DNA from 3 places in the Methylibium sp. genome. Region 2 is predicted to be linked to each of the others. Evidence: predicted binding sites of a transcription regulator. Region 2 holds the regulator's gene; each other region holds the start of a gene.
The links. The regulator FNR, encoded in region 2, switches genes on or off when oxygen is low (the NO sensors DNR and NnrR bind a similar motif). The targets are predictions, from matches to a motif close to TTGATNNNNATCAA.

Region 1: ACQY9S_RS02010 (universal stress protein) is a predicted target of FNR. The motif match lies at 2,714-2,727, and genes of this name have one in related genera.
Region 3: ACQY9S_RS05480 (PHA/PHB synthase family protein) is a predicted target of FNR. The motif match lies at 8,350-8,363, and genes of this name have one in related genera.

What each region holds. Positions count from the first base shown of each region.
Region 1 is NZ_OZ257250.1:426,063-436,156, forward strand. It holds gene ACQY9S_RS01995 (DUF3717 domain-containing protein) at 1-95, opposite strand, end outside; gene ACQY9S_RS02000 (tryptophan--tRNA ligase) at 116-1,423, opposite strand; gene purN (phosphoribosylglycinamide formyltransferase) at 1,524-2,150, shown strand; gene ACQY9S_RS02010 (universal stress protein) at 2,210-2,644, opposite strand; gene ACQY9S_RS02015 (sulfurtransferase) at 2,775-3,647, opposite strand; gene ACQY9S_RS02020 (DMT family transporter) at 3,841-4,737, opposite strand; gene ACQY9S_RS02025 (aromatic ring-hydroxylating oxygenase subunit alpha) at 4,798-5,967, opposite strand; gene ACQY9S_RS02030 (exodeoxyribonuclease VII small subunit) at 6,222-6,479, shown strand; gene ACQY9S_RS02035 (polyprenyl synthetase family protein) at 6,476-7,369, shown strand; gene dxs (1-deoxy-D-xylulose-5-phosphate synthase) at 7,377-9,272, shown strand; gene ACQY9S_RS02045 (GTP cyclohydrolase I FolE2) at 9,401-10,094, shown strand, end outside.
Region 2 is NZ_OZ257250.1:586,984-597,077, reverse strand. It holds gene icd (NADP-dependent isocitrate dehydrogenase) at 74-1,327, opposite strand; gene ACQY9S_RS02775 (sulfite exporter TauE/SafE family protein) at 1,474-2,169, opposite strand; gene hemN (oxygen-independent coproporphyrinogen III oxidase) at 2,192-3,622, opposite strand; gene fnr (fumarate/nitrate reduction transcriptional regulator Fnr) at 3,796-4,521, shown strand; gene ACQY9S_RS02760 (hypothetical protein) at 4,550-4,804, opposite strand; gene ACQY9S_RS02755 (hypothetical protein) at 4,823-5,068, opposite strand; gene ccoG (cytochrome c oxidase accessory protein CcoG) at 5,100-6,584, opposite strand; gene ccoP (cytochrome-c oxidase, cbb3-type subunit III) at 6,613-7,536, opposite strand; gene ACQY9S_RS02740 (cbb3-type cytochrome oxidase subunit 3) at 7,529-7,699, opposite strand; gene ccoO (cytochrome-c oxidase, cbb3-type subunit II) at 7,710-8,339, opposite strand; gene ccoN (cytochrome-c oxidase, cbb3-type subunit I) at 8,364-9,806, opposite strand; gene ccoS (cbb3-type cytochrome oxidase assembly protein CcoS) at 9,877-10,074, opposite strand; gene ACQY9S_RS02720 (heavy metal translocating P-type ATPase) at 10,093-10,094, opposite strand, start outside.
Region 3 is NZ_OZ257250.1:1,164,096-1,174,189, forward strand. It holds gene ompR (two-component system response regulator OmpR) at 28-765, opposite strand; gene ACQY9S_RS05445 (SIMPL domain-containing protein) at 999-1,724, shown strand; gene ACQY9S_RS05450 (3-hydroxybutyrate dehydrogenase) at 1,815-2,597, opposite strand; gene ACQY9S_RS05455 (alpha/beta fold hydrolase) at 2,648-3,538, shown strand; gene ACQY9S_RS05460 (RelA/SpoT family protein) at 3,535-5,814, shown strand; tRNA gene ACQY9S_RS05465 (tRNA-Val) at 5,893-5,969, shown strand; gene ACQY9S_RS05470 (L,D-transpeptidase family protein) at 6,160-7,737, shown strand; gene ACQY9S_RS05475 (YcbK family protein) at 7,744-8,301, shown strand; gene ACQY9S_RS05480 (PHA/PHB synthase family protein) at 8,425-10,094, shown strand, end outside.

The DNA of each region.
Region 1 (10,094 bases), 160 kb from region 2:
ACCTCGGCGCAGGCGGTGATGCCGTCGGGCGATGGCGAGCGTTCGCGCCACCAGTTGATGGCGGACTCGATGTCGGTGATGTGGATGCCGGCCATGGCGGCGCGCCCGGGCAGCGTCAGTCCTGCGCGGCGACCAGTGCGCTCAGGGCGGCCTCGACCTCGGCCGCGTCGACCCCCTCGCTGCGCTGCACCGGGGCGCCGGCCAGCGCAGCCGCCCCCTCGGTCTTCAGGCGCTTGACCCAGCCGCCGGCCTCGCGGCCATCGGGCAGGCCAGCACTTTGCAGCAGGACCTTGCCGCCGACGGTCGTGAGCTTGAAGAAGAAGCGTCCGTCCTCGCGGTACTGCTTGAACTCCGGCAAGGATTCATTGAGGGTTCGAGGGGGCTTCTTCGGCTCGGGCCGACTCACCGCCACCATCGCCCGCAGGCCGACGGCCTGGCGCAGTTCGCGGATCAGCGGCGTGGCCACCGCGCGGGCCTTGCGCGCGCCCTCCTGCAGCACCGCCTCGATGGCTTCGGGGTGCGCCATCAGCTGCGCATAGCGCTCGCGCATCGGGCCGACGTGGGCCTCGACCAGCGTCACCAGGCGCTGCTTGGCCTCGCCCCAGCCCAGGCCGGCGCGCAGCTCGGCGCGGAAGGCGGTGCGGGCCTCGGGCGTCGCGAAGGCGTCGTGGATCGTCACGAGGTGGGCGCCGTCCGGGTCCTTCGGCTCGCCGGGCAGCCGTGAGTCGGTGACGATGCGGGCGATGGCCTCCTTCAGGCCCCTGGCGCCGCCCTCGAACAGCGGGATCGTGTTGTCGTAGCTCTTCGACATCTTGCGGCCGTCGAGCCCGGGCAGCGTCGCCACGTCCTCCTCGACCTCCGCCTGCGGCAGCACGAACAGCTCGCGCCCCTGGCCGTACAGGTGGTTGAAGCGCTGTGCCACGTCGCGCGCCATTTCGATGTGCTGCACCTGGTCGCGGCCGACCGGCACGCGGTGGGCGTTGAACAGCAGGATGTCGGCCGCCATCAGGATGGGGTAGCAGTACAGGCCCATCGTGATGCCGGCGTCGGTGTCCTCCGACGCCGCGGCATTGGCGTCGGTGGCTGCCTTGTAGGCATGCGCGCGGTTCATCTGGCCCTTGGCCGTGACGCAGGTCAGCAGCCAGGTGAGCTCGGTCGTCTCGGGGATGTCGCTCTGGCGATAGAAGGTGACGCGCTGCGTGTCCAGGCCGGCGGCTAGCCAGGTGGCGGCGATCTCGAGGCGGGAACGCTCGATGCGGTCGGGCTCGTCGCACTTGATCAGCGCGTGGTAGTCGGCCAGGAAGAAGAAGCTCTCGACGCCGGGCTCGCGGCTCGCGGCGATGGCCGGGCGGATGGCGCCGACGTAGTTGCCGAGGTGCGGTGTGCCGGTGGTCGTGATGCCGGTGAGGACGCGTTCGGTCATGGGGGAACTCGGGCTGGGGCCGGCGCTGGCGGCTGGAAGGGGGCGGGCAGGAGAAGAATTGTAGGTGGGGCCTCCGGAGCGGATCGCTACACTGCCGCCCGTGAAACGCATCGTCATCCTCATCTCCGGCCGCGGCTCCAACATGGAGGCCCTCGTCGAGGCCTGCGCCCGCGAGGCCTGGTCGGCCCGGGTGGCTGCCGTGATCAGCAACCGCGCGGACGCCGCCGGCCTGGCCTATGCGGCGGCGCGCGGCATCGCGACCGCGGTGGTCGAGCACCGCGCGTACGCCGATCGCGAGGGTTTCGACGCGGCGCTGGCGCAGGCCATCGACGCGCACGGGGCCGACCTGGTGGTGCTGGCCGGCTTCATGCGCATCCTGACGCCGGGTTTCGTGCAGCGCTATGCCGGGCGGCTGCTCAACATCCACCCCTCGCTGTTGCCGGCCTTTCCGGGCCTGCACACCCACCGCCGCGCGATCGAGGCCGGCTGCAAACTGGCCGGCGCCACGGTGCACTATGTGACGGCGGCACTCGACCACGGGCCCATCGTCGCGCAGGCGGTGGTCCCGGTGCTGTCCGGCGACACCGAGCACACGCTCGCTGCGCGCGTGCTCGCCAGCGAGCACCGGCTCTACCCGATGGCCGTGCGCTGGGCCGTCGATGACGCGCTGCTCACCGCCGACGGCGTGGTGCGCCAGCGCGACGGTGCGCCGCAACTGCTGCTTTGACCGGCGCACCCGGCTAGCCCGCCGGCCGGAGGGTCTCGGCCGGCGTGGGGCGGCCCGCGTCAGCGCACCACCAGCACCGGGATCGCGGTGTGCGTCAGCAGCTTCTGCGTCTCGCTGCCGAGCAGCAGCGCACTCATGCCGCGGCGGCCGTGCGAAGCCATCACGATCAGGTCGCAGCCGTGCTGGCCGGCATGTTCGATGATCGCTTCGTAAGGGTGCACGGCCTCCAGCGTGTAGGTCTCGCAGTCCAGGCCGGCGGCCTTGCAGGCCGCAGCCACCTGCTGGACCCGCCGCTGGGCGATCTGTTCCTGCGCATCGAAATACTCCTGCGGCGCGATCGGCTGGATTTCGCTGATCGCGCTGTAGGGGAAGGGCTCCTTGACGCTCAGCGCCTCGACCTTCGAGCCCAGCGCCTTTGCCAGCGAGACGGCGGTCGCGATGGCCTTGGCAGTGACGTCGCTGCCGTCGGTGGGAACCAGGATGCGTTGGTACATGGCGGACTCCAAGGCGAGCGGTGTGGGGGGCTCGGGAGTGCATCTTGCGCCACCGGGCTGCACCGCATATTGCCGAGGATCAAGTGCCGCGTCGAGCCCGCGGGGGCCGAGGGGGCCGCTGGCCTGTTGATCAGCCGCGCGCCACCGGCCGCGCCGGGTCGGCGCACCACTCGCTCCAGGAGCCCGGGTAGAGCGCCGAGCCGCCCAGGCCTGCCGCTTCCATCGCCAGCAGGTTGTGGCAGGCGGTGACGCCGGAGCCGCACTGGTGCACCACCTCGGCCGGGGGCCGGCCGGCGAGCAGCGGTGCGAAGGCGGCGCGCAGCGCCTCGGGAGCCAGGAAACGGCCCTGGGCGTCGAGGTTGTCCTTGAACGGCCGGTTCAGTGCGCCGGGAATGTGCCCGGCCACCGGATCGAGCGGCTCCACATCGCCGCGGAAGCGCTCCGCCGCCCGCGCGTCGATCAGGCGCACACGGCCGAGCGCGGCCTGCAGCGCGGCGGCGTCCAGGGTCGGGGTCAGCGCTGCGCCCAGCACGTAAGGCGCCGCCGCCGAGGGGGTGGGCATGGCGGCGTCGAGCGCACCGCCACCGGCGAGCCAGGCCGGCACGCCGCCATCGAGGACGGCGACCTCGCGGTGCCCGAGCCAGCGCAGCATCCACCATGCGCGGGCCGCGAACATGCCGCCCTGCCGGTCGCACACGACGATCGGGGACGCCGCACCGATGCCGAGGCGCGACAGCGTCGCGGCGAAGGCCTCGCGCGTGGGCAGCGGATGGCGGCCGCGAAAGCGCCCGTCGGCAGCGGGGGCGTGGTCGGCCAGATCGCGATCGAGGTGCAGGTAGTGCGCGCCGGGCAGATGACCCTCGCGGTAGCTGCGTTCGCCGGCCGCGGGATCGGCCAGGTCGAACGAGGTGTCGATCACGACGGTCGGTGCGCCGGCGGCGAGCCGCTCACGCAGGGCCGCCGCCTCGATCAGCGGCAAGGGCAGGGCAAGGACATCGGTCATCACAGTTCTCCTGATTCGCAGTCTGAGGCCGCGCGGCCGCCGCGGCTCCGGCCCCGCCGGGCCGCCAGCGTGCCTTGCAGGCCGCGCCGAGCCAGTGGCTCGGCCGCTCGCCAGGCACACAACCTCCACTGGAGCTTGTGTGTCCGGGCTTGCCCCCCTGGAGGGGGAGCGTCGAAGGCGCAATGGGGGTGGTTCAAGTCTCCAGTGTGGATTGGACGGCGTCGCGCGGCGCGGCGTGGTTGCGCAGCCGTGTCGCGGCGATGCCGGCAGCGACCACCAGCAGCATGCCGGCCAGTGCCATCGGCGTGACCGGGTCGTCGAACAGCAGCGCTCCGAAGGCGAAAGAGTAGACGATGCCGAGGTATTGCAGGCTGGCGTTGACCAGCGTTCGCCCGGTCGCATAGGCGCGCGTCATCAGCAACTGGGCGGCGGTGGCGAACAGCCCGACGGCCAGCAGCATCGCCGCCGCGAACGCATCGGTGTGGGCGTGGAAGCCGCCGCAGGCCAGCGCGGTCAGCAGCCCGGCCGCCATGCCCCCGACCGAAAAGTAGAACACCACGCGCGGCTCCGGCTCGCCGGCGCGGCCCAGCGCGGTGACCTGCAGGTAGGCCATTGCCGACAGCAGCCCCGACAGCAGGCCCATCAGGCCGTGCCAGAGCTGGTCGCGCTCGATCGTCGGCCGCAGGATCAGTGCGACGCCGACGAAGCCGACCAGCACCGTCGCGATCAGGCGGCCGTCGGTGCGCGCGCGCCCGAGCATGATCGCGCCGCCGATCAGGAACAGCGCCATCCACACCGAGGACATGTAGTTGAGCGTCATCGCCGTCGCGAGGGGCAGGCCGCCGATCGCGTAGAACCACAGGCTCAGCGCCGCCACGCCGCTGGCGCTGCGCCAGAAGTGCATCGCCGGCACCGGCGTGCGCACGCTGGCGCCGCGCCAGCGCAGCAGGGCCGCCATCGACAGCGCGCCGACCAGGCCGCGGTAGAACACGATCTCGCCGGTGGCGTAGTGCGCCGACGCGTACTTGACGCACACACTCATCGCCGCGAACAGCAGCGTGGCGAGCATCATCAGCAAAGACGCGGGCATCGTTCGAGGGCGAGAGGCGTGAGGAGCCGCCCGTCGGGCGGCCTCGCAGCGGCTTGCCGTTCAGCGCGGCAGCGCGCCGCGCCGCCGGTACCACTCGTGGAAGTGCTGCATGCCGTCTTCCATCGGGCTCTGGTAGGGGCCGAACTCGTCGTCGCCGCGCCGCCACAGCGCCTCGCGGCCCGCGTCCATGCGCAGCGCGATCTCGTCGTCCTCGACACAGGTCTCCATGTAGGCCGCCTGCTGGGCTTCGACGAATTCGCGCTCGAACGAGGCGATCTCTTCCGGGTAGAAGAACTCGACCACGTTGAGCGTCCTGCGCGGCCCCTGCGGGTACAGGGTCGAGACGACCAGAACGTGCGGGTACCACTCCAGCATCACGGTCGGGTGGTAGGTCAGCCAGATCGCGCCGTGCTTCGGCGGCAGGCTGTCGTGCGCGTCGCGGCGGTAGTTCAGCAGCGCCTCGTGCCAGCGGCGGTAGACGTCGGAGCCGGGCTTGCCGAGCGCCTCGCCGGCGTGCCTGGCGACGCCCACGGTCTGCAGCGAGTGCTCGGGGCCCATCTGCCAGCGCAGATCGTCGCAGGTGACGAAATTGCCCAGGCCCGGATGGAAGGGGCCGACGTGGTAGTCCTCGAGGTAGACCTCGATGAAGGTCTTCCAGTTGTAGTCGCATTCGTGCAGGTACACGCGGTCGAACACGTAGCCGGAGAAGTCGAACTCCGGCGGCAGCGTGAGGCCTGCCAGGTCGGCGTGGACATCGCGACGGGTGTGCTGGCGGCTGTTCGCGTCGGGCGGCGCTCCGGCTTCGAACAGCAGGCCGTTCCACTGCTGCACCGGGTAGTTGTTCAGGTGCAGGCAAGGGTCGTCGGGGAAGTGGGGGGCGCCGACCAGCTGGCCCGACAGGTCGTAGGTCCAGCGGTGCAGCGGGCAGACGATGTGGTTCTTCGTGTTGCCGCGTCCGCGCAGCATCACCGCCTGGCGGTGCCGGCAGACGTTCGAGACCAGCTCGATGCCCCGGGGGGTGCGCACCAGCGCTCGCCCTTCGCCCTCCTGCGGCAGCGCATGGTGGTCGCCGACCTCGGGCACCGCGAGCGCATGCCCGAGGTAACGCGGACCAGGTCGGATGATGAGCTCCTCCTCGCGTCGGTACAGATCCTCGTCGAAATAGCTCGACACGGGCAGCTGCGCGCGGCTGCGCCCGAGGACGTCAAGGGTGATGCTCAAGTCGGACATGATCCGAAGGGTCTCCGATATCCGGTGCCGGCCGTCGGTGACGGCGAGGGCGCCACGCCGTCACGGCGACGGCAGGGGCACCTGCATGCTGCAGGGGGGAACCGCGGATTCTATCGGTCCGTCCTCCGAGCGCCGGGTCCCGCACCGGTCGACGGCAGCAATCCCTAAGGGCTTTTGCGGTGTCGCACAAATGCTCACGCTCCCCGGCATCGCTTGACGCCCGGCTGACTACAATTGGGTTTTGACGCGATCTCATGGCCAAGCAAGCACCCGCCAGCGGGCCCAGCCCTTCGATTCCTGCCGCCGAACCCGCCAGCTACGAAGCGGCGCTGGCGGAGCTTGAACAACTGGTCGCGGCGATGGAAGCGGGCCAGTTGCCGCTCGACCGCCTGCTCGACAGCTACCGCCGCGGCGCGGCGCTGCTGACCTATTGCCGCGGTCGGCTCGAAGCCGTCGAGCAGCAGGTGCAGGTGCTCGAGGCCGGTGAGCTCAAGCCGTGGGCAGCGGCATGAAACGCGATGAATTCGACAACTGGTCGCGCGAGCGGCTCGCAGCGGTCGAGTCGGCCTTGGAGCGCTGGGTGCCGGCGCTCGCACCGGCAGGCCTGGGCGATGCGATGCGCTACGGCGTGCTCGACGGCGGCAAGCGCCTGCGCCCGCTGCTGGTGCTGTCGGCTGCCGAGGCCGTGGGCGCGACCGGCAGCGAGGCCGCGCTGCGTGCGGCCTGCGCGGTCGAACTGATCCACGCTTATTCGCTGATCCACGATGACATGCCCTGCATGGATGACGACGTGCTGCGGCGGGGCAAGCCGACGGTGCATGTGCAGTTCGGCCAGGCGCGGGCCATGCTGGCGGGCGACGCGATGCAGGCGCTGGCCTTCGAGGTGCTGACGCCCGAGGACGAGAGCGTGCCGCTGGCGCTGCAGGCCCGTCTGTGCGGCTTGCTGGCCCGCGCGGCCGGCCAGGACGGCATGGCCGGCGGGCAGGCGATCGACCTCGCCAGCGTCGGGCGGCCGCTCGACGAACAGGCGCTGTGCGACATGCACCGCCGCAAGACCGGTGCGCTGCTGCAGGCCAGTGTCATGATGGGCGCGGCCTGCGGCGAGGCGAGCGGACCGGCGAAACAGGCGCTCGCCGAGTACGGCGCGGCGCTCGGGCTGGCCTTCCAGGTCGTCGACGACATCCTCGACGTGACCCAGGCGTCCTACACGCTCGGCAAGACCGCGGGCAAGGATGCCGACCAGAACAAGCCCACCTACGTCACCGTGCTCGGGCTGGGCGCTGCGCAACGCCGCGCCGAGGCGCTGCGCGCGCAGGCGCAGGCCGCGCTGGCCCGCAGCGGCCTGCCCAACGCGGCCTGGCTGAGCGTTCTCGCCGACAAGGTGGTCGAGCGCGATTGTTGAATTGCCCATGAAGTCCTATCCCCTGCTGTCCACCATCGACCAACCGGCCGACCTGCGCGGCCTGTCGCGCTCCGAGCTCAAGCAGCTGGCACAGGAGCTGCGCGACCATGTGCTGACGAGCGTGTCGCAAACGGGCGGGCACCTGTCGAGCAACCTCGGCACGGTCGAGCTGACGGTCGCGCTGCACCACGTGTTCAACACGCCGCAGGACCGCCTGGTGTGGGACGTGGGCCACCAGACCTATCCGCACAAGATACTCACCGGCCGGCGCGACCGCATGGCCGGCCTGCGCCAGCTCGGCGGCATCAGCGGTTTCCCGCGGCGCGACGAGAGCGAGTACGACACCTTCGGCACGGCGCACTCGTCGACCTCGATCTCCGCCGCGCTCGGCATGGCGCTGGCCGCCAAGCTCAAGGGCGAGGACCGTCGCTCGGTCGCGATCATCGGCGACGGCGCGATGACCGCCGGCATGGCCTTCGAGGCGCTCAACAACGCCGGCGTGTCCGGTGCCAACATGCTGGTGGTGCTGAACGACAACGACATGTCGATCTCGCCGCCGGTCGGGGCGCTGAACCGATACTTCGCGCGCCTGATGTCCGGCCGCTTCTACAGCGCCGCCCGTCAAGGCGCGAAGAACGTGCTGAAGAACGCACCGCCGCTGCTCGAGCTGGCGCGCCGCTTCGAAGAGCATGCCAAGGGCATGATCGTGCCCAGCACGATCTTCGAGGAGTTCGGTTTCACCTATGTCGGCCCGATCGACGGCCACGACCTCGACTCGCTGATTCCCACGCTCGAGAACCTGCGCGACCGCAAGGGGCCGCAGTTCCTGCACGTGGTCACGAAGAAGGGCTATGGCTACAAGCTGGCCGAGGCCGATCCGGTGGCCTACCACGGTCCGGGCAAGTTCAATCCTGCCGAGGGCCTGAAGAAGGCCGTGCCCGGCAAACCCACCTTCACCCAGGTGTTCGGCCAGTGGCTGTGCGACATGGCGGCGAAGGACGAGCGCCTGATCGGCATCACGCCGGCTATGCGCGAGGGCTCCGGGCTGGTGGAGTTCGAGCAGCGCTTCCCGGGCCGCTATTTCGACGTCGGCATCGCCGAGCAGCATGCGGTGACCTTCGCCGCCGGCCTCGCCTGCGAGGGCCTGAAGCCGGTCGTGGCGATCTACTCGACCTTCCTGCAGCGCGGCTACGACCAGCTGATCCACGACGTGGCGATCCAGAACCTGCCGGTGGTGTTCGCGCTCGACCGCGCCGGCATCGTCGGTGCCGACGGTGCGACGCATGCCGGCGCCTACGACATCGCCTACATCCGCTGCATTCCCAACCTGAGCCTGATCGCACCGGCCGACGAGAACGAGTGCCGCCAGGCGCTGACCAGCGCCTTCGAGCAGAACCACCCGGTGGCCGTGCGCTATCCGCGAGGCGCCGGCGTCGGCGCGGCGGTCCAGCCCGAGCTGAAGGCGCTGCCCTGGGGCCGGGGCGAGCTGCGGCGCGAAGCGCGTGGCAGCGGCCGGCGCATCGCGATCCTGGCTTTCGGCACGCTGCTGCACCCGGCGCTGGCGGCGGCCGAGAAGCTCGACGCGACGGTGGCCAACATGCGGTTCATCAAGCCGCTGGACACCGAACTGCTGCTGAGGCTGGCGCGCAGCCACGAGGCGCTGGTCACGGTCGAAGAGGGCTGCCTGCAGGGCGGTGCCGGCAGCGCGGTGCTCGAAACCCTGCAGGCCGCCGGCGTGAACGTGCCGGTGCTCACGCTGGGCCTGCCGGACGAGTTCGTCGAGCATGGCGACCCGGCCAAGCTGCTGGCCGGGCTGGGCCTGGACGCCACCGGCATCGAGCAGAGCATCCTGAAGCGTTTCGGCGCGAAACTCGAACTGGTGAGGCCGGCGATCAACGGCTGACGGTTGTTGCCGCGACGAAGGCGACAAGGCCCTTGTCGCCCCCGGGAACGGCGCCGTCTGATACAAACTGTCATGCTTGCGAACGAATTCAACGCCGAAGACCGCTGCAAACGGCCGGCGCGACGCCCATGAACGACATGACCCATCTTTCCGCCTTCGGCCTGACGCACATCCCCGACACGCAGAGCGAGCGCGACGAGCGCCATCTGGCAATCCAGCGCGTCGGCGTGAAGGAGGTGCGCTATCCGCTGACCGTGCGCATCGGCGAGCACGCCTCGTCCACCGTGGCGAGCTGGAGTCTGGATGTCGCGCTGCCGGCGGAGCAGAAGGGCACGCACATGTCGCGCTTCGTGGCCTGGCTCGATGCGCTGAGCGCTTCGGGCAAGCCGCTCGATGCCGCCGCGCTGCGCGACGAACTGGTGCTGATGCTCGACAAGCTGCATGCGGTCGAAGGCCGCATCGAGGCGCGCTTCCCGTTCTTCATCCGCAAGCAGGCGCCGGTGTCGGGCGTGTCCAGCCTGCTCGACTACCAGGGCGCCTGGCTCGCCGAGCGCCGCGCCGGCGTCAGCACGGTGTGGTGCGAGGTGGTGGTGCCGGTCAAGAGCCTGTGCCCGTGCTCGAAGGAGATTTCCGACTACGGTGCGCACAACCAGCGCTCGCACGTGACGATCCGAGCCGAACTGATGGAGCCCCCAGGCGACCGCCAGCGTCCGCCGCCCCCCCGGGGGGGCGAGTCGACTCGGGAGCGGCCCGTCGTCGACTCGGCGGGTGAACTCGGCTTCGATGCGCTGGTGCGTTTTGCCGAAGAGTCGGCGTCGAGCG
Region 2 (10,094 bases):
AAAACGAAATTCCTCGAAATTCACAAGGAAAATCAATGGCTTACGAGACGTCATGAGACGCCAGGTAGCAGCTTCACATATGGTCGATCATCACCTGCCCGAAGCCCGAGCAGCTGACCTGCGTGGCGCCGTCCAGCAGGCGCGCGAAGTCGTAGGTGACCTTCTTCGACAGGATGGACTTCTCCATCGACGAGATGACCAGGTCGGCCGCCTCGGTCCAGCCCATGTGGCGCAGCATCATCTCGGCCGACAGGATCTCGGAGCCCGGGTTGACGTAGTCCTTGCCGGCGTACTTGGGCGCGGTGCCATGGGTGGCCTCGAACATCGCGATCGAGTCCGACAGGTTCGCGCCCGGGGCGATGCCGATGCCGCCGACCTGCGCCGCCAGCGCATCGGACACGTAGTCGCCGTTCAGGTTGAGCGTGGCGATCACGGAGTACTCGGCCGGGCGCAGCAGGATCTGCTGCAGGAAGGCGTCGGCAATCGAGTCCTTGACGGTGATGTCCTTGCCGGTCTTCGGATTCTTGAACTTGCACCACGGGCCGCCGTCGATCGGCTGCGCGCCGAATTCCTTCTGTGCCAGGCCGTAGGCCCAGTCGCGGAAGCCGCCCTCGGTGAACTTCATGATGTTGCCCTTGTGCACGATGGTCACGCTGGGCTTGTCGTTGTCGATCGCGTACTGGATCGCCTTGCGCACCAGGCGCTCGGTGCCTTCACGCGACACGGGCTTGATGCCGATGCCCGAGGTGTTCGGGAAGCGGATCTTCTTGACGCCGAAATCCTCTTGCAGGATCTTGATGAGCTTCTTGGCCTTCTCGCTCTCGGCCTCGAACTCGATGCCGGCGTAGATGTCTTCCGAGTTCTCGCGGAAGATCACCATGTTGGTCTTGTGCGGCTCCTTGACCGGGCTCGGCACGCCTTCGAAATACTGGATCGGGCGCAGGCAGACGTAGAGGTCGAGTTCCTGGCGCAGCGCCACGTTGAGCGAGCGGATGCCGCCGCCCACCGGCGTGGTCAGCGGGCCCTTGATCGACACCACGTACTCCTTCAGCACCTGCAGCGTCTCTTCGGGCAGCCAGACGTCGGGGCCATAGACCTTGGTCGACTTCTCGCCAGCGTAGATCTCCATCCAGTGGATCTTGCGCTTGCCGCCGTAGCTCTTCGCGACCGCGGCGTCGACCACCTTGATCATCACCGGCGTGATGTCGAAGCCGGTGCCGTCGCCCTCGATGTAGGGAATGATGGGCTGATCGGGCACATTGAGCGAGAAATCGGCATTGACGGTGATCTTGTGGCCGTCGGCAGGCACCTTGATGTGCTGGTACATGGACTTGCGTCTCCGCTGGGTGGGGGTTCGAGAGGAACAGGAGGGGTGACTTCGATTCTAGGCGAGGCATCGTGCACTGCAGCGAACGATGCCGCTCTGCGCAGCGCACAGGGGAGTGCCAGGGCAATACCGGACGGTCAATGGTCCTAGGCCGCAATGCACCACGGCCCGCCCGGGCCGGTCAGCTGGTGCCACATCGCCCACGCCCCAGCGGCGGCCAGCAGCACCCCGGCCAAGCGCACGGCGCCCGCGCCGCGGCCCAGGCGGCCCAGCAGGCTGCGGCCCAGCAACAAGGCCAGCGCGCCGCCGAGCGCGAACGCCAGCATCACCGCCGCACCGGCGAGCGGCCCGTCGGCCAGCGCGGCGACGACCAGCGCCGAGTACAGCAGGCCGCAAGGCCAGGCCGCCCACAGCAGGCCGACGGCCCCCGACCAGGCCCAGCCGCGCTGGCGCACCCGCCCCATGGCCGGGAGCGGCCCGAGCATCGGCACGGCCGAGAGCGGTGCCGTGAGGCGGCCCAGCGCAACGCGCGGGATGCGGCCGGTGAGCAGCAGCCACAGGCCGAAAACCATCACCGCCGCCTGCAACAGTGTCCACAAGGGTTTCAGCCAGGCGGTGGCCTGGAACATCTCGGCCAGCCAGCCGGCGCCCACCGCCACCAGGGCCCCCGCACTGCCGTAGGACAGCAGCCGTCCGAGCTGCAGCGACACCGCAGCCTGCCACGGGCGCGCGCCGGGACAGGCCCGCTCGACGGCCGCACAGGGTGCGGCGCACATCGCAACGCAGTGCGGACTGCCGGCCAGACCCAGCACGAGGCCGGTCGTGATCAGTGCGAGGCTCATTGCCGCACCCCGCGCACTTGTCTCAGATCAACCGCGAATAACGCTCGCGGTCGCGATCGGCCTGCAGGTGGCGGTCGAACACCATCGCCACCGCACGCACGAAGTACCAGCCCAGCGGCGTGAGCTGGATCGCGTCGGCGTCGATCTCGACCAGGCCCTGCCCGACCAGCGGCTCGAGCCGCTGCAGCTCGGCATCGAAGTAGCGCCTGAAGTCGAGCAGATGGGCCAGCTCGATCGACTCGAACACCACCCGGCCCTGGCACATCAGCGCCATGATCACCGAGCGGCGCACCACGTCGTCGCGCGTCAGCACGAGGCCGCGCACCACCGGCAGTTCGCCGGCGCGCAAGGCGTCCTGGTACTCCGGCAGCGACTTGGCGTTCTGGCTGTAGGTCGCACCGACGCGACCGATCGCCGACACGCCCAGGCCGATCAGATCGCAGTCGGGCTGGGTGCTGTAGCCCTGGAAGTTGCGGTGCAGCCGCCCCTGGCGCTTGGCCGTCGCCAGCGCATCGGTCGGCAGCGCGAAGTGGTCCATGCCGATGTAGTCGTAGCCGTGCTCCAGGAAGCCGGCGATCGCGTTCGACAGCATCGTGACACGCTGCGCCGTGCCGGGCAGGTCCTGCGCATGGATGCGCCGCTGCGGCTTGAAGCGCTGCGGCAGGTGCGCGTAGCCGTAGAGCGCCACGCGGTCCGGCCGCAGCCGGGCCACTTGCTCCACCGTGCGTGCCAGCGAAGCCGGCGTCTGCTTCGGCAGACCGTGGATCAGGTCGATGTTGATCGAATCGAAGCCCAGCGCGCGGGCACTGGCCATCAGTGCCGAGACCTGCTCCTGCGGCTGGATGCGGTGCACCGCCTGCTGCACGGCAGGATCGAAGTCCTGCACGCCAAAGCTCAGGCGGTTGAAGCCGAGGTGTTTCAGGTGCGCCAGCCGCCCGGCATCGACGGTGCGGGGGTCGACCTCGATCGAACATTCGGCCTGCGTCTGCACGTCGAAGGCCGCGCGCAGCAGCGACATCAGTTGCGTGAGTTCGCCGTCGCTGAGGAAAGTCGGCGTGCCGCCGCCGAGGTGCAGCTGGCTCACGCGCTGCCCCGGGCCGAGCGCGCCCACGTGCAGCGCGATCTCCTGTCCGAGCGACTCCAGGTACTCCGCGCCATGCCGGTGCTGGCGCGTGATCACCTTGTTGCAGGCGCAGTAGTAGCAGACCGATTCGCAGAACGGAACGTGCACGTACAGCGACAGCGGTGAACTGCCGCCCACCGCACCGGCCGACTGCGGGCCGCTGCGGCGCTGCCCCAACGCCTGCCGGTACTGGGCGGGACCGAAGGCCTCGACGAAGCGGTCCGCCGTGGGATAGGAGGTGTAGCGCGGCCCGCCCGCGTCCAGTCGGCTCAGAAGCTCCTCGGTCGGTGCGGCGGGCGCCGGCTTGGCGGTCGTGGGAGTGCTGGACATGCCCAGACTGTGCCCAGCGCCCAGCGCCCTGCACTTGATCTGCATCAAGCCCCGGGGTCGACGGGCCCGGACAATCTGCACTCATCTTGAGGCCGATCATGCAACTTGCCCCGGACACACCCGCTGACGCGCCTTGCGGAGCTCACGCCGAGCGCGCACCCATAATGGTCCGCATGGAACAACCCATCCGCATCGAAGCGCTCAAGGTTGCCTGCTCGAGCTGCAACCTGCGCGAGTTGTGCCTGCCGGTCGGCCTGTCGGATGCGGACCTCGACCGGATCGACGAACTGGTGGGTGGCCGCCGTGCCGTCAAGCGCGGCGACGCGCTGTTCCACGCCGGTGATCGCTTCGAGTCGCTCTACGCGGTACGCACCGGCTTCTTCAAGACCCGCGTCTCGGCCGACGACGGACGCGACCAGGTCACCGGCTTCCAGATGGCGGGCGAGCTGCTCGGGTTGGACGGCATCAGCACCGACCGCCATGCCTGCGACGCCGTGGCGCTCGAGGACTCGCAGGTCTGCCAGATCCCCTACACGCAGCTCGAGACGCTCTCGCGCGAGTCGACACCGCTGCAGCACCAGTTCCACAAGATCATGAGCCGCGAGATCGTGCGCGACCACGGCGTGATGCTGCTGCTCGGCAGCATGCGCGCCGAGGAGCGGCTCGCCGCCTTCCTGCTCAATCTGACGCAGCGGCTGCAGGCGCGCGGCTTCTCGGCCTCGTCGCTGGTGCTGCGCATGACGCGCGAGGAGATCGGCAGCTACCTCGGCCTCAAGCTCGAGACGGTGAGCCGCACCTTCTCGAAGTTCCAGGACGAGGGGCTGCTCGAAGTGAAGCAACGCGACATCCGCGTGCTCGACGAAGCCGGCTTGCGCCGGCTCGTCAACGGCCCCTGCTGAGCCCCCGAGCGCGGAGGCCCCCGCTCACTCAGGGCCAGCGGCGCGGCTCGGTTCCCTCGGGCTCCGGCGTCGCCAGCAGCAGCGTCAGCATCGACGTGAGCGCGCACACGATCCAGAAGCTGAAGAAGGCCAGCGTGTACACACCCGCCGGTGACACGCTCTGCAACGCACTGCCGACCCAGCCGCTCAAGTCGGCGGGATCGGCGGCGCTGAACACCAGCATCTCGAGCACGCCAGCCATCATGAACGAGGGCCAGGCGATCCACAACGTGCGTTGCCTCATGGCGTGTCCCGGCCGGCCCTAGTGCGGCGCCCTGGGCGTGGCCGCGTGGTTGCGTGCCTGCACCGCAGGCGTGCTGCTGTCGAGGGACTCGCTCGCGCGGCTGAGCACCGGGTCGCTGCCGCGCACGGCAATCACGGCGGTGGCGATGGCGGCCACCACCACCACGAGCGGCCCGCCGAGCACCAGCCAGAGCATGGGCTCGCGCCACCACGGCAGCTGCGCTGCCGGGGAGGGCGCCAGGATCTTTGCGTTCGTCTGTGCCATGGAGACTCTCCTGGTGAGCAGCGTACCGCACTCAGCGCGGCACGACGAAAGTGGACTTCTCGACCACGCTGAACGCCGGCTGACTGCCGTCGACCTCGCGTGTGAGCTCGAAACGCAAGGGGTGCGCGCCCGGCCCCAGCGCCGCGGCCGTCTGCGGCGGGATCTGCACGGCCACCGGCACCCAGCGCGACTCGGCCGGCGCCAGCAGCACCTCGCCGCGCACCTGCGCTTGGGCACCGGCGATGCCGCTCACGGCCACGCGGTAGCGCTGCGCGGATTCGGTCGCGTTCATCACCTGCAGACGGTAGACGTTCTCGATGCGCCCTTCGTCGACCAGCCGCGCCAGCGTGCCACGGTCGCGCACCACGTCGACCCGCACCGGGCTGCGCAGTGCCAGGCTGGCAACGAAACCGCCCGAGACCAGCAGCAGGATCACGCTGTACACGAGCACCCGCGGACGGAACACCCGGCGCCAGTCCAGCGTGCTGCGGCCGGCGGCCAGGCCGTTCTGCGTCGCGTAGCGGATCAGGCCGCGCGGATAGTCCATCTTGTCCATCACGCCGTCGCAGACGTCGATGCAGGCGGCGCAGCCGATGCACTCGTACTGCAGCCCCTGGCGGATGTCGATGCCGGTCGGGCAGACCTGCACGCACAGCGTGCAGTCGATGCAGTCGCCCTTGCCCTGGGCCGCCAGCGCGTCGTGCGCCAGGCTGCGCGGGCGCGAGCCGCGCGGCTCGCCGCGCGCGGTGTCGTAGCTGATGATCAGCGTGTCGTGGTCGAACATCGCGCTCTGGAAGCGCGCATAGGGGCACATGTACTTGCAGACCTGCTCGCGCATGAAGCCGGCATTGCCGTAGGTCGCAAAGCCGTAGAACAGCACCCAGAACCACTCCCAGGGGCCCGGCCCGGCGGCACCCGGGCCGGCGAGACCGAACAGGCTCAGGGCCTCGCCGCCCAGCTCGCGGATCGGCGTGAAGTAGCCGACGAAGGTGAAGCCGGTCCACAGCCCGATCGCCAGCCACACCGCATGCTTGGCCGATTTGCGGGCCAGCTTCGCGGCGCCCCAGGGCGTGGCGTCGAGCTTCAGGCGCGCCTGCCGGTCGCCTTCGATATGGTGCTCGACCCACATGAAGATCTCGGTGTAGACCGTCTGCGGGCAGGCGTAGCCGCACCACAGACGACCGGCCACGGCGGTGAACAGGAACAGGCCGTAGGCCGACAGGATCAGCAGGCCGGTGAGGTAGATGAAGTCCTGCGGATAGAGCACCAGGTCGAAGATGTAGAAGCGCCGCGCCCCCAGGTCGAACAGCACCGCCGGGCGGCCGTTCCACGGCAGCCACGGCAGGCCGTAGAACACCAGTTGCGTGAGCCACACCAGCGCCCAGCGCCAGGCGGCGAACCAGCCGTGCACCGCGCGCGCATGGATCGTCGCCTGCTTCGCGTACAGCGACACCATCTCGCCCGTGTCGTCGGGCGCGGCAGCGATGGGGATGACGCGTGAGGCAGGACGATTCATCAGCGGCTCGGGGTCGCGCTCCGGCAGTTCACTGCTTCGCCGCGACCGCGGCGCCGCCGGTGTTCGACAGCCCCCAGACGTAAGCGGCCAGCACCTGGATCTGCGCCTCGCTCAGCCGCCCGGCATGCGCCGGCATCACGTTGGTCTTGCCTTCGTTGACCATCTTCATCACCGCGTCCTCGCCCCAGCCGTGCAGCCAGATCTTGTCGCTCAGGTTGGGTGCGCCCAGGGCCTGATTGCCCTTGCCGCCCGGACCGTGGCAGGCCGCGCAGGCACCGAACTTCTCGCGCCCCAGTTGTGCAGCGATGCTGTCGTGCGGGCTGCCGGACAGGCTCAGCACGTAGTTGGCGACGTTGCGCACGTCCTCGGCGCTGCCGACCGCCGCGGCCATCGGCGGCATCATGCCCTGGCGCCCCTGTGCGATGGTCTGCGCGATCTGCTCGGGCGCACCGCCGTGCAGCCAGTCGTTGTCGGTCAGGTTCGGGAAGCCCTTGCTGCCGTGCGCGTCGGAGCCGTGGCACTGGGCGCAGTTGTTGATGAAGAGCCGCTCGCCCAGGGCATGCGCCTGCGGGTCGCGCGCCAGTTCGGCCGCCGGCATGGCGGCGAAGCGGGTGTAGAGGGGTTCGGCCTCGGCACGGCCACGCTCCATCTCCGCCTGGTACTGCGAGCGCGAGGTCCAGTCGAACTGGCCCGGATTGGAGCCCAGCCCGGGATAGAGCACCAGATAGAGCGCACCGAACAGCACGGTCAGCACGAACAGCCCCACCCACCACAGTGGCAGCGGGTTGTTCAACTCGCGCAGGTCTCCGTCCCACACGTGGCCGGTCGTGTTGTCGCCCGCCATCACCTTGCGCCGGCTGGCGATGAACAGCAGTATCAGGCAGGCCGCCAGGCCCACGACCGTGACGATGCCGATGAAGAGCGGCCAGCCGCTCGTGACGAAATCACTCATGGCGGCCCTCCAGCCGGTTGGGCTCGTCGCCGGCCGCGAACGGCAGCTGCGCCGCCTCGTCGAAGGCCTCGCGGCGGCGCCGCGCCATCGTCCAGGCCACGATGCCGATGAAGACAAGGAAGGACAGCAGCGTCACCGCCGCCCGCAGTTCATTCAGGTTCATCTCACGCTCCTCACTTCACCGCGGTGCCGAGCACCTGCAGATAGGCCACCAGGGCATCGAGTTCGGTCTTGCCCTTGACGTCGTCGGCCGCCTGCGCGACCTCGGCGTCGCTGTAGGGCGCACCGAGCTGCCGCAGGACCTTGAGCTTGGTGGGCATGATCGCGGCGTCGACCGGCGCCGTCGCGAGCCACGTGTAGGCCGGCATGTTCGACTCCGGCACCAGGTCGCGCGGGTTGTTCAGGTGGATGCGGTGCCACTCGTCGCTGTAGCGACCGCCCACGCGCTGCAGGTCGGGGCCCGTGCGTTTGCTGCCCCACTGGAACGGCCGGTCGTAGACGAACTCGCCGGCCACCGAGTAGTGGCCATAGCGCAGCGTCTCGGCACGGAACGGCCGGATCATCTGCGAGTGGCAGTTGTAGCAGCCCTCACGCACGTAGACGTCGCGGCCGGCGAGCTGCAGCGCGGTGTAGGGCTTGAGGCCGGCCACCGGCTCGGTGGTGCTGCGCTGGAAGAACAGTGGCACGATCTCGACCAGACCGCCGATCGCCACCACCACCAGGATCAGCACGATCATCAGCCAGTTCGACGTCTCGATGCGCGCGTGGCCGCTGGCCGGCGCCGTATTGTGTTCGTTGCTCATGTCATCAGGTCCTTGACGGGTGACTCAGGCTCTTGCGAGCGAGGTTGGCACGGGCACGCGCTCACGGCTGCCCACCTTCACGGTCATCACGACGTTCCACGCCATCAGCAGCATGCCGCCCAGGTACAGCAGCCCGCCCAGCAGGCGCACCACGTAGAACGGGAAGGTCGCCTTCACGCCCTCGACGAAGCTGTAGACCAGCGTGCCGTCGGGGTTCACCGAACGCCACATCAGCCCCTGCATCACGCCGGCGATCCACATCGCGGCGATGTAGAGCACGACGCCGATGGTCGCGATCCAGAAGTGCAGCTCGATCGCACGCACGCTGAACATCTCCTTGCGGCCGAACATGCGCGGGATCAGGTAGTACAGCGAGCCCATCGAGATGAAGCCGACCCAGCCGAGCGCACCGCTGTGCACGTGGCCGATGGTCCAGTCGGTGTAGTGGGACAGCGCGTTCACCGTCTTGATCGACATCATCGGACCCTCGAAGGTCGACATGCCGTAGAAGGACAGCGAGACGATCAGGAACTTCAGGATCGGGTCGTCGCGCAGCTTGTGCCAGGCGCCGCTGAGCGTCATGATCCCGTTGATCATCCCGCCCCAGCTCGGCGCCAGCAGCACCAGCGAGAACACCATGCCGACGCTCTGCGCCCAGTCAGGCAGCGCGGTGTAGTGCAGGTGGTGCGGCCCCGCCCACATGTAGGTGAAGATCAGCGCCCAGAAGTGAACGATCGACAGCCGGTAGCTGTAGACCGGGCGCTCGGCCTGCTTGGGGATGTAGTAGTACATCATTCCCAGGAAGCCCGCGGTCAGGAAGAAACCGACCGCGTTGTGGCCGTACCACCACTGCACCATCGCGTCCTGCACACCGGCGTAGGCCGAGTAGCTCTTGGTCAGGCTCACCGGCAGCGCGGCGCTGTTGACCAGGTGCAGCAGCGCCACCGTCAGGATGAAGGCGCCGAAGAACCAGTTGGCCACGTAGATGTGGCGCACTTTGCGGATGCCGATGGTGCCGAAGAACACGATCGCATAGGCCACCCAGACCAGCGTGATCAGGATGTCGATCGGCCACTCGAGTTCGGCGTACTCCTTGCCGCTCGTGAAGCCCAGCGGCAGCGTGAGCGCTGCCAGCACGATCACCGCCTGCCAGCCCCAGAACACGAAGCTCGCCAGCGCCGGCGCGAACAAGCGGGTCTGGCCGGTGCGCTGCACGACGTGAAAGGATGTCGCCATCAGCGCGCAGCCACCGAAAGCGAAGATCACCGCGTTGGTGTGCAGCGGCCGCAGCCGGCCGTAACTCAGCCAGGGGATGCCGAAGTTGAGCTCCGGCCACGTCAGCTGGGCGGCGATGAACACGCCGACGGTCATGCCGACCACACCCCACAGCACCGCCGCCAGCGCGAACTGCGTGACCACGCGATCCTCGTAGACCAGCGCTGTGCCTTTGGCCGCCTGTGCATTCATCGAACTCTCCTCGGGTCCTGTCGATGGCACCGAGTGTCGCGACGGGCGCGGGCGCCCGGCTTGATGCCGGTCAAGGATCGAGCGATGCGTTCGATGTCGACTGCAAGGGTGTGGTCTGGGCGCCGCACGGCTCGACCTCTTCAAGCACCCGCGCACCCTCGCGGTCGAGGTCGTCGAACTGGCCGTGGTGCACCGCCCACGCGAACACGCCGAGCACGCCCAGCGCGAGCAGCACCGACAGCGGCAACAACAGGTACAGACTGTCCATGGATGGCCTTGCTTGCCTTC
Region 3 (10,094 bases), 580 kb from region 2:
AAGCTGCAAGCGGGCCGGTCGGCCACTTCAAGCGGCACCGTCCGGCACGAACACGTAGCCCACGCCCCAGACGGTCTGGATGTAGCGCGGCTGCGCCGGATCGGGCTCGATCATCTTGCGCAGGCGGGAGATCTGCACGTCGAGGCTGCGATCGAAGGGCTCGAACTCGCGGCCGCGTGCCAGCTGCGCGAGCTTGTCGCGCGACAGCGGCTGGCGCGGGTGGCGCACCAGCGCCTTGAGCATCGAGAACTCGCCGGTGGTCAGCGCGATCTGCTCGCCGTCCTTGGTCAGGCGGCGCAGCGCGAGGTCGAACTCGAACGGGCCGAAGCTGACGGTCTGGGCCTCCTTGGCCGGCGCGCCGGGCGCTTCCAGCGTGGGGCGGCGGCGCAGCACCGCGTTGATGCGGGCCAGCAGCTCGCGCGGGTTGAAGGGCTTGGGCAGGTAGTCGTCGGCGCCGACCTCGAGGCCGACGATGCGGTCCACGTCCTCGACCTTGGCGGTCAGCATGATGATCGGCGTGGTGTCGTTGTTGGCGCGCAGCCGGCGGCAGATCGACAGACCGTCTTCGCCGGGCAGCATCAGGTCGAGCACGATCAGGTCGACCGTGTCGCGCGTCATCACGCGGTTCAGCGCCTTGGCGTCCTCGGCCAGCAGCACTTCGAAACCCTCCTGCGTGAGGTAGCGGCGCAGCAGATCGCGGATGCGGGCGTCGTCGTCGACGACGGCGATGCGGTCCGGGCGCTGGCTGTTGGCGGTGGCGTTCATGGGCACTCCTGCATTTGTAACAGCGGCGATTGTGCGCACCGAACATCGGTCAAACCGGGCGCCTTTCCCGCTGTTACATATCTTGCGCCTTGCGGCGCCGGCAGCGCAATCGGGGCTGGCCGGCGGCGAAGCGGCGCTGTGCGACAGTGTCGACACGGGCGCCGGCGGCCGGCGTGAAAACGCGTGGGTGTGTTGCGGCCCGGGGGATGTCTTCAGATCTTGAAAGGACCACCGTGATCCATCGTCTTGTGCCCCGCGGGCTGCGCCCGTCGCTGGTCGCCGTCGTGCTGGCGGCCTCGCTGCCGGCCGCGCAGGCGGCCGATGCGCCGCGCGAGAACCTCGTGAGCTTCACGACCAGTGCCAGCATCGAGGTCACGAAAGACCTGCTCGGCATCACGCTGCAGGCGGTGCGCGACGGCAACGACGCAACCGCCGTGCAGGCGCAGCTGAAGAAGCTGCTCGATGCCGCGCTGACCGAGGCGAAGAAGGCCGCCCAAGCCGGCGCGCTGGAGGTGCGCACCGGCAACTTCTCGCTCTACCCGCGCTACGGCAAGGACGGCCGCATCAGCGGCTGGCAGGGCCAGGCCGAGCTGGTGCTGGAAGGCAAGGACAGCGAGCGGGTCGCGCAGACCGCCGGCCGCCTGAGCGGCATGAACATCACCAGCGTGGGCTACAGCATCTCGCGCGAGCTGGCTGAGAAGCACGAGAGCGACGTCACCGGTCAGGCGATCCAGAAGTACCGCGCCAAGGCCACCGAGCTGGCGAAGCAGTTCGGCTATGCCGGCTACGCGCTGCGCGAGGTGAATGTGCAGATGGCCGACAGCGGCGGCGGGCCCCGCCCGGTGCTCTACCGTGCGAAGAACGAGATGTCGATCGCCTCGGATGCGCCGGTGCCGGTCGAGCCCGGCAAGGGCACGATCAGCGCGACGGTGAGCGGGAGCGTGCAGCTCACACGCTGAGCGCGCGGCTGATCGCATTGACTCCCTCTCCCCGTTGGCGGGGAGAGGGCCGGGGTGAGGGGCCCGCGGGCGACAGCCCGGCGGTGCCGGCTACTGCGCCGTCCAGCCGCCGTCCATCGCCCAGGCCTGGCCCTTGACGTTGGCGGCGGCCGGCGAGCAGAGGAAGACCGCCAGCTCGCCGAGCTGCTCGGGCGTGGTGAACTGCAGCGAGGGCTGTTTTTCGCCGAGCAGTTCCTTCTCGGCCTGAGCGACGGCGATGCCTTCGTTCGCCGAGCGGTCGTCGATCTGCTTTTGCACCAGCGGCGTCAGCACCCAGCCGGGGCAGATGGCATTGACCGTGATGCCGGTGGTCGCCGTCTCGAGCGCGATCGACTTGGTGAAGCCGACGAGGCCGTGCTTGGCCGCCACGTAGGCGCTCTTGCCGGCCGAGGCCACCAGGCCGTGGGCCGAGGCGATGTTGAGGACGCGGCCCCAGTTCTTCTGGCGCATCTGCGGGATCGCCAGCCGCGTCGTGTGGAAGGCCGAGCTCAGGTTGATCGCGATGATCGCGTCCCACTTCGCCGTGGGGAAGTCCTCGACGTTCGCCACGTGCTGGATGCCGGCGTTGTTGACCAGGATGTCGACGCCGCCGAAATCGGCCGCGGCATAGGCCATCATCGCCTCTATCTCGGCCGGCTTGCTCATGTCGGCACCGTGGTAGCCGACCCGGGCGCCGTGGGCCTGGCCGGCGGCGCGAACCTCCGCCAGCGGCTCCTCGCTGTTGCCGAAGCCGTTGAGGATGATGTTGGCGCCCTGGCGGGCCAGGCAGAGCGCGATGCCGAGGCCGATTCCGCTGGTCGAGCCGGTGACGAGTGCGGTCTTGCTGTTCAACATGGTCTGGGTGCTCCTTGCGTTGGGTAGGATGATTATCGAGAGGAAACCCTATGACCGACCCCCGACTCGACCATGTTCATTGCCTGGACACCCAGGGCCTGCACCGCATGGCCTACTGGGAGTGGGGTGCGCGCGACAACCCGCGGGTGGTCGTTTGCGTGCACGGGCTGACACGCCAGGGCCGCGATTTCGACACCCTGGCCCGGGCGCTGGCGCCCGACTACCGCGTCGTCTGCCCCGACGTCGCGGGGCGGGGGCGGTCCGACTGGCTGGCCGACCCGATGGGCTACCAGGTGCCTGCCTATGTGTCCGACATGGTGGCGCTGCTGGCGCGCCTCGGTGCGGCGCAGGTCGACTGGGTGGGCACCTCGATGGGCGGGCTGATCGGCCTGGGTGTGGCTTCGCTGCGCGACAGCGCGGGCGGCTCGCTGGTGCGCCGCCTGCTGCTCAACGACGTGGGGCCGGCACTGGGCGCCGACGCCATCCAGCGCATCGGCACCTACGTCGGTGCGCCCAAGCGCTACGCCAGCGTCGATGAGGCGGCCGACTACCTGTGGAGCATCTCCAAGGGCTTCGGGCCGCACAGCCGCGAGCAGTGGCTGGCGCTGACGACGCCTCAACTCAAGACGGTGCATGACGAGCAGGGCGACGGCTTCGTCTCGCACTACGACCCGCGCATCGGCCTGCTCTTCAAGGCCGTCACGCCGGCACTGGCCGCGGCCGGCGAGGCACTGCTGTGGCAGCGCTACGACAGCCTGCGCTGCCCGACGCTGGTGCTGCGCGGGGCCGAGTCCGACCTGCTGTCGCACGAGACGGCGTTGGCCATGACGCAGCGCGGACCGAAGGCGCGCCTGGTCGAGCTGGCCGGGATCGGCCATGCGCCGACGCTGGTGGCCCCCGACCAGGTGGCGCTCGTGCAGGAGTTCCTCGCCTCGCCATGAAGACCGGCCTCGCGGACGCCGTCGACGCGGCGCCGATCGTGATGCTCGCCGGCGACGTGGCCGGCGAGACGGCCACTGCGCCGCCGCCGGGCGCCGGGGACAACGCGGTGCCGGACTCGGTGCTGGTGCGCGCGCGCGCCTTCGCCGAACCCTTGCTCGCGGGCGAGCGCTTCGACACCGGCGAGGACGCGCTGGCGCACGCCGACGGCGTGGCGGCGATCCTGCAGGCCATCGGCGCGGCGCCGTCGATGCGGGCCGCGGCCTACCTGGTCTACGCGGGCGAGTACCTTGCGAAGCCCGAGGAGGTTATCGCCAAGGCCTACGGCGAGAGCTACGCGAGCCTGGTCGCGCACACCCGCAAGCTGGTGCAGGTGCAGCGCAGCGCGCGCGAGGCGCTCGGCGACGCCGCGCTCGACGCCGCGCAGCAGGCCGCGCAGGTGGAGCGCGTGCGCAAGATGCTGCTGGCGTTCTCGCGCGACCTGCGCGTGGTGCTGCTGCGGCTGGCCTCGCGGCTGCAGACGCTGCGCTACTACGCCGCCAGCAAGCAGCCCTGTCCGCAGGCGCTGGCGCGCGAGTCGGCGCAGGTGTTCGCCCCGCTGGCCAACCGGCTCGGCATCTGGCAGATCAAGTGGGAGATCGAGGACCTGGCCTTCCGCTTCCTGCAACCCGACGAGTACAAGCGCGTTGCAGGCCTGCTCGACGAGAAGCGGGTCGAGCGCGAGCAGGTGATCGAGGGGGCACGAGCGCACCTCGGCCGCGTGCTGAAGGAAGCCGGCGTGCACGCCGAGGTGCAGGGGCGCCCCAAGCACCTCTACAGCATCTGGAAGAAGATGCAGGGCAAGCAGCTCGGCTTCGAGCGCGTGCTCGACGTGCGGGCGCTGCGCGTGATCGTCGACGACGTGCCGGCGTGCTACGCCGCGCTCGGCCGCGTGCACGAGCTGTGGCACGCCTTGCCCGAAGAGTTCGACGACTACATCGCCCGGCCCAAGGCGAACGGCTACCAGTCGCTGCACACCGTGGTGCTGGACGAGCAGGACCGGCCGATCGAGATCCAGATCCGCACGGCGGCGATGCACGAACATGCCGAGAGCGGCATTGCCGCCCACTGGGCCTACAAGGAGGCCGGCGCGCGCGGCTATGCCGGCGTCAGCGCCGGCGGCGACTTCGAGGAGCAGGTGGCGCAGGCCCGCAAGGCCGTGCTGCGCCAGCTGCTGGCCTGGGAGCGCGAACTGGTCGAGCCCGGCGGCGACGCGGCGGCGGGGCAGGGGCTGTTCGACGACCGCATCTACGTGTTCACGCCGCAGGCCGCGATCATCGAGCTGCCGGCCGGCGCCACCGCGATCGACTTCGCCTACACGCTGCACACCGACCTCGGCCACCGCTGCCGCGGCGCACGGGTCGACGGTGCGATGGTGACGCTGAACACGCCGCTCGCCAGCGGGCAAACGGTGGAGATCGTCGCGGTCAAGGAAGGCGGCCCCTCGCTCGACTGGCTCAACAGCGAGCTCGGCTACCTGCGCAGTTCGCGCGCCAAGACCAAGGTGCGCGCCTGGTTCAACGCCTTGACGCAGCAGCACACCGTGGCGCGCGGCCGTGAGGCCGTCGAGAAGCTGCTGCAACGCGAAGGCCGCACGGCGATCAAGCTCGACGAGCTGGCCGCGCAGCTGGGCTTTCGCAATGCCGACGCGCTGTTCGAGGTGGTCGGCAAGGACGAGTTGTCGCTGCGCACCATCGAGACCCTGCTGCGCCCGCCCGAGCCGCTGCCCGACCCCGACGAGCTGCTGGCGCAGCGACTGAGCCGCGGACCGAGCAGCGAGGCAACGCCCAAGGGCGGCGTGCTGGTGGTCGGTGTCGAGTCGCTGCTGACGACGCTGGCGCGCTGCTGCAAGCCGGCACCGCCCGACGTGATCGGCGGCTACGTGACGCGCGGCAAGGGCGTGGCCATCCACCGCGTCGGGTGCTCGAACTTCCGCCAGATGGCCGGGCGCTCGCCCGAGCGTGTGATCGGCGTGGCCTGGGGCCGGCCGCGCGGTGACGCACCGGCGGTCTACCCGGTCGACGTGAGCGTCGAGGCCACCGACCGCCAGGGCCTGTTGCGCGACATCTCGGAGTTGTTCGCGAAGGAGAAGATGAACGTCGTCGGCGTGCACACCCAGACAGTCCGGGGCAGCGCGTGGATGACCTTCACCGTGGAGGTCTCCGATTCGGCGCGGCTGCACGCGGTGCTGGGCGCCGTGTGCCAGGTCAATGGCGTGCGCGGCGCGAGGCGCCGGTAGTCGCTCGCTCCTGCGCTGTCGGGTGCCGTCGCAGGCCAGGCAACAGGCAAGAGAGCCATGCTAAACTGCGAGCTTCGCAGGCGCGTAGCTCAGCTGGTTAGAGCACCACCTTGACATGGTGGGGGTCGTTGGTTCGAGTCCAATCGCGCCTACCAAATGCGGTAGTGAAATGAAGGGCTTGGCGGAGACGCCAGGTCCTTTTTTCTTGGCGGTAGCAAATGGGTCCGCCAAGTTCATCGGCTCCGGCCGGTTCTTGTTGAGGAGCGCCCGCCGCTGCACCTGCTTGGTGGCGCCCGCTGCACCGCATGCTGCCGGCTCGCCCTTCCTGTCGTCGACAATGCTCCGATGCAAATGACGGGCGCGGTCTCTGGGTTCGTGCGCGGTGTGGCATTCGCGCTCTGCCTGGGCTGCACCGTTGTGATGGCGGCAGACGGGCCACTCTGGTTCGCAGGCGGGCGGCCCGGCCCTCAAGCCCGCCAGGCCGTCGAGCTTCTTGCCGCGGCCGCCAGCCACGGCCTGGAGCCGCAGGACTACGGCGCGGGCACGCTGCTGCAGGCCGTCACACAGGCCATGCAGGGTCCACCGCCGGAGCCGGCCACCGTCGCGCAACTGGAGCAGGCGCTGAGCGCAGCGATGCAGAGCTACCTGGTGGACTTGCACGCGGGCCGTATCGACCCGCGACAGATCCACGAGAACTTCACCCCGCCGCGCCGCGACGACTTCGATCCGGCGGCCTACCTGCGCACTGCGCTGGCAGCGCGGCGACTGCTTGAGGCCGAACGCGAGGCGGCACCACGCCTGCCACTCTACGGGCGCCTTCGCGAGGCCCTGGCCCGCTATCGCGAGTTGGTCGATCACCCGGCCTGGCGGCAGCCGCTGCCGCCTTTGGCGGTCGGTCGGTCGGGCCGAGGAGGCAAGTTGGAGCCTGGGCAGACTTACCCTGGCCTGGCGCCGCTCGCACAGCGACTCGTTGCCCTCGGCGACCTCGCCCCGGACGCGCCCGTGCTGCCGCGCTACGAAGGCTCGTTGGTCGACGCCGTCGCAGCCTTCCAGCAGCGGCATGGCCTGGGCGCCGACGGTGTGATCGGCAAGGCCACGCTGGCACAGCTGCAGGTCGGGCCTGCTGCCCGGGTGCGCCAGATCGAGCTGACGCTCGAGCGGCTGCGCTGGACCCCGCTGATGCAGGGGCGGCGCATGATCGTCGTCAACATTCCCGAGTTCGTGCTCCGTGCCTACGAAGTGCGCGATGGCCGCATCGGCGTCATGCAGGAAATGAAAGTCATTGTCGGCAAGGCGTTGGACACCCGCACGCCGATGTTCGATGAAGACATCCGATTCATCGAGTTCAGCCCCTACTGGAACGTGCCACCGTCGATCGCGCGCGCCGAGACGGTGCCTCGGCTGCGCCGCGAACCAGGCTATTTCGAGCAGCAGGGCTTCGAGTTCGTGGCTTCGGACGGTCGAGTGAGCACGGCACTCTCGTCCGCGAGGCTCGACGCGGTGCTCACCGGCGAACTGCGCATCCGCCAGCGGCCGGGGCCGCAGAATGCGCTCGGTGACATCAAGTTCGTGTTTCCGAACCGCGACAACATCTACCTGCACCACACGCCGGCGACGCAGCTGTTCGGGCGCGACCGTCGTGACCTCAGTCACGGCTGCATACGGGTCGAGGAGCCGGTGGCGCTGGCGAAGTTCGTGCTGCAGGGGATGCCGGAGTGGACGGAGGAGCGCATCCGCGAGGCCATGGGCAAGGGCGAATCGGCCACACTGCGGCTGGCCGAGCCGCTGCCGGTGCTGATAGCCTACGGAACCACTCTCGTGAAGGAAGGTCGTGTCTACTTCTTCGAAGACATCTACGGGCATGACCGCCTGCTCGATGCCGCGTTGCGACGGCGCGCACAAGGTCGCAAACCAATCAGCTGACCGACCATGACCGACACACCGGTCCCCGACCGCCGCCAGTTCCTGCGGCACACCGCCCGCCTCGCGACCGCCGGTGCCCTGCTGGCACGAGTGGCACCGGCCCGGGCCTCGTTGCGGGGAGCACGCAGTCTGGCCATGGTGCACACCCACACACACGAGCAGATTGCCCTGGTCTACGCCTTCGACGAGCGGTATGTTCCCGATGCACTGGGTTCGCTGAACTGCTTCCTGCGCGACCATTACACCGGCGACATCGGACTGATCGACCCGCGCGTGTTCGATCTCCTGCACAGCGTGCAGACCGTGCTGGGCAGCGAGCGCTCGTTCGAGGTGATCTCCGGCTATCGATGCCCTGCCACCAACGCCCACCTGCGTGAAACACGAGGCGGCGGCGTGGCCAAGCACAGCCTGCACATGGACGGCTGCGCGATCGACGTGCGCCTGCCCGGCGTGCCGCTGGCCGATCTGCGCGACGCGGCGCTGTCGCTGCGCCTCGGCGGCGTGGGCTTCTACCCGGGCGAACAGTTCGTGCACCTCGACACCGGCCGCGTGCGGAACTGGTGAGCGACTCGCCTGGCGGGCCGTTGCACCGGGACGGCGATCGAGTCGCCATTGACGCTCGTCAAGCAGGCGCTGACGCTGTCGTGCATCAATGGTGGCTACCGTCAGATTTCACACTGCCCTTCGATGACACGCCCCGGCACGCCTCCCACTCTCCCGGCAGCGACACCGGCCCGCGATGACGGCGCGGAGGCGATGCGCGTCCTCGACCGGCTGCGCGAGGCCGGCCTGGCGCGATCGACCGGCGGGTTCTCGCCGGAGTCGCTGGCGCTGGCCTGGGCCGACTGGGCCACACACCTTGCCGGCGCACCCGGCAAGCGCGTCGAACTCGCGCTGCGCGCCTCGCAGGCCGCGACCGCCCTGGCGGGCACCGCACTCCGAGCCAACGAACCCGCGGCCCTGCCGGCGTGCCCGGGCGACCCGCGCTTCGCGGCGCCGGCCTGGCAGGGCTGGCCGTACCGCCTGTGGGCCCAGGCCTTCCTGCTGACCGAAGCCTGGTGGCAGCAGGCCGCGCGCGACGTGCCGGGGACACAGCCGCATCACGAGGACGTGGTCTCGTTCGTTGCCCGCCAGTGGCTGGACATGGTGGCGCCTTCGAACCTGCCCTGGAGCAATCCCGAGGTCCTGCAGCGCACGTTCAACCAGGGCGGCCTCAACCTGTGGCAGGGCGGCATCAACTTCGCGCACGATGTCTGGCGCCGCACTGCCGGGCAGCCGCCCGAAGGCAGCGAGGCCTTCGTCGTCGGCCGCGACCTCGCCGTGACGCCGGGCCGCGTGGTCCTGCGCAACCACCTGGTCGAGTTGATCCAGTACAGCCCGGCCACGCCGAGCGTGTACGCCGAGCCGGTGCTGCTGGTGCCGGCCTGGATCATGAAGTACTACATCCTCGATCTTTCGCCGCACAACTCGCTGGTGCGCTGGCTGGTCTCGAAGGGGCACACGGTGTTCTGCCTGTCGTGGCGCAACGTCACGGCCGACGACCGCGATCTGTCGCTCGACGACTACCGGCGCCTGGGGCCGATGGCGGCGCTCGACGCGATCGGTGCGATCGTTCCCGGCCGCAAGGTGCATGCGGTCGGCTACTGCCTCGGCGGCACGCTGCTCGCCATGGCCGCCGCCGCGATGGCGCGCGCCGGCGACACCCGCCTCGCGTCGGTGACGCTGCTGGCCGCGCAGACCGACTTCACCGAGCCGGGCGAGCTGCAGCTCTTCATCGACCCGGCCCAGGTCCACATGCTCGACAGCATGATGTGGCAGCGCGGTTTCCTCACCGCCGAACAGATGTCCGGCGCGTTCCAGATGCTGCAGTCGAACGACCTGGTCTGGTCGCGCGTCGTGCACGAGTACCTGATGGGCGAGCGCGCGCCGATGATCGACCTGATGGCCTGGAACGCCGACAGCACGCGCATGCCGTACCGCATGCACTCCGAGTACCTGCACGGCCTGTTCCTCGGCAACGACCTTGCCGCTGGCCGCACCCTCGTCGACGGGCATCCGGTGGCGCTGCAGAACATCCGCGTGCCGATCTTCGCGGTCGGCACCGAGCGCGACCACGTCGCGCCCTGGCCCTCGGTCTACAAGATCCACTACCTGGCCGACACCGATGTCACGTTTGCACTGACCAACGGCGGCCACAACGCCGGCATCGTCAACGAGCCCGGCCATCCGCACCGGCACTACCGCCTGCTGGAGAAGGCCGCCGCCGCCCCCTGCCTCGGCGCCGACGAATGGCAGGCTGCCGCGCCGCTGCACGAAGGCTCGTGGTGGCCGGCCTGGCAGCATTGGCTGGTGCGGCA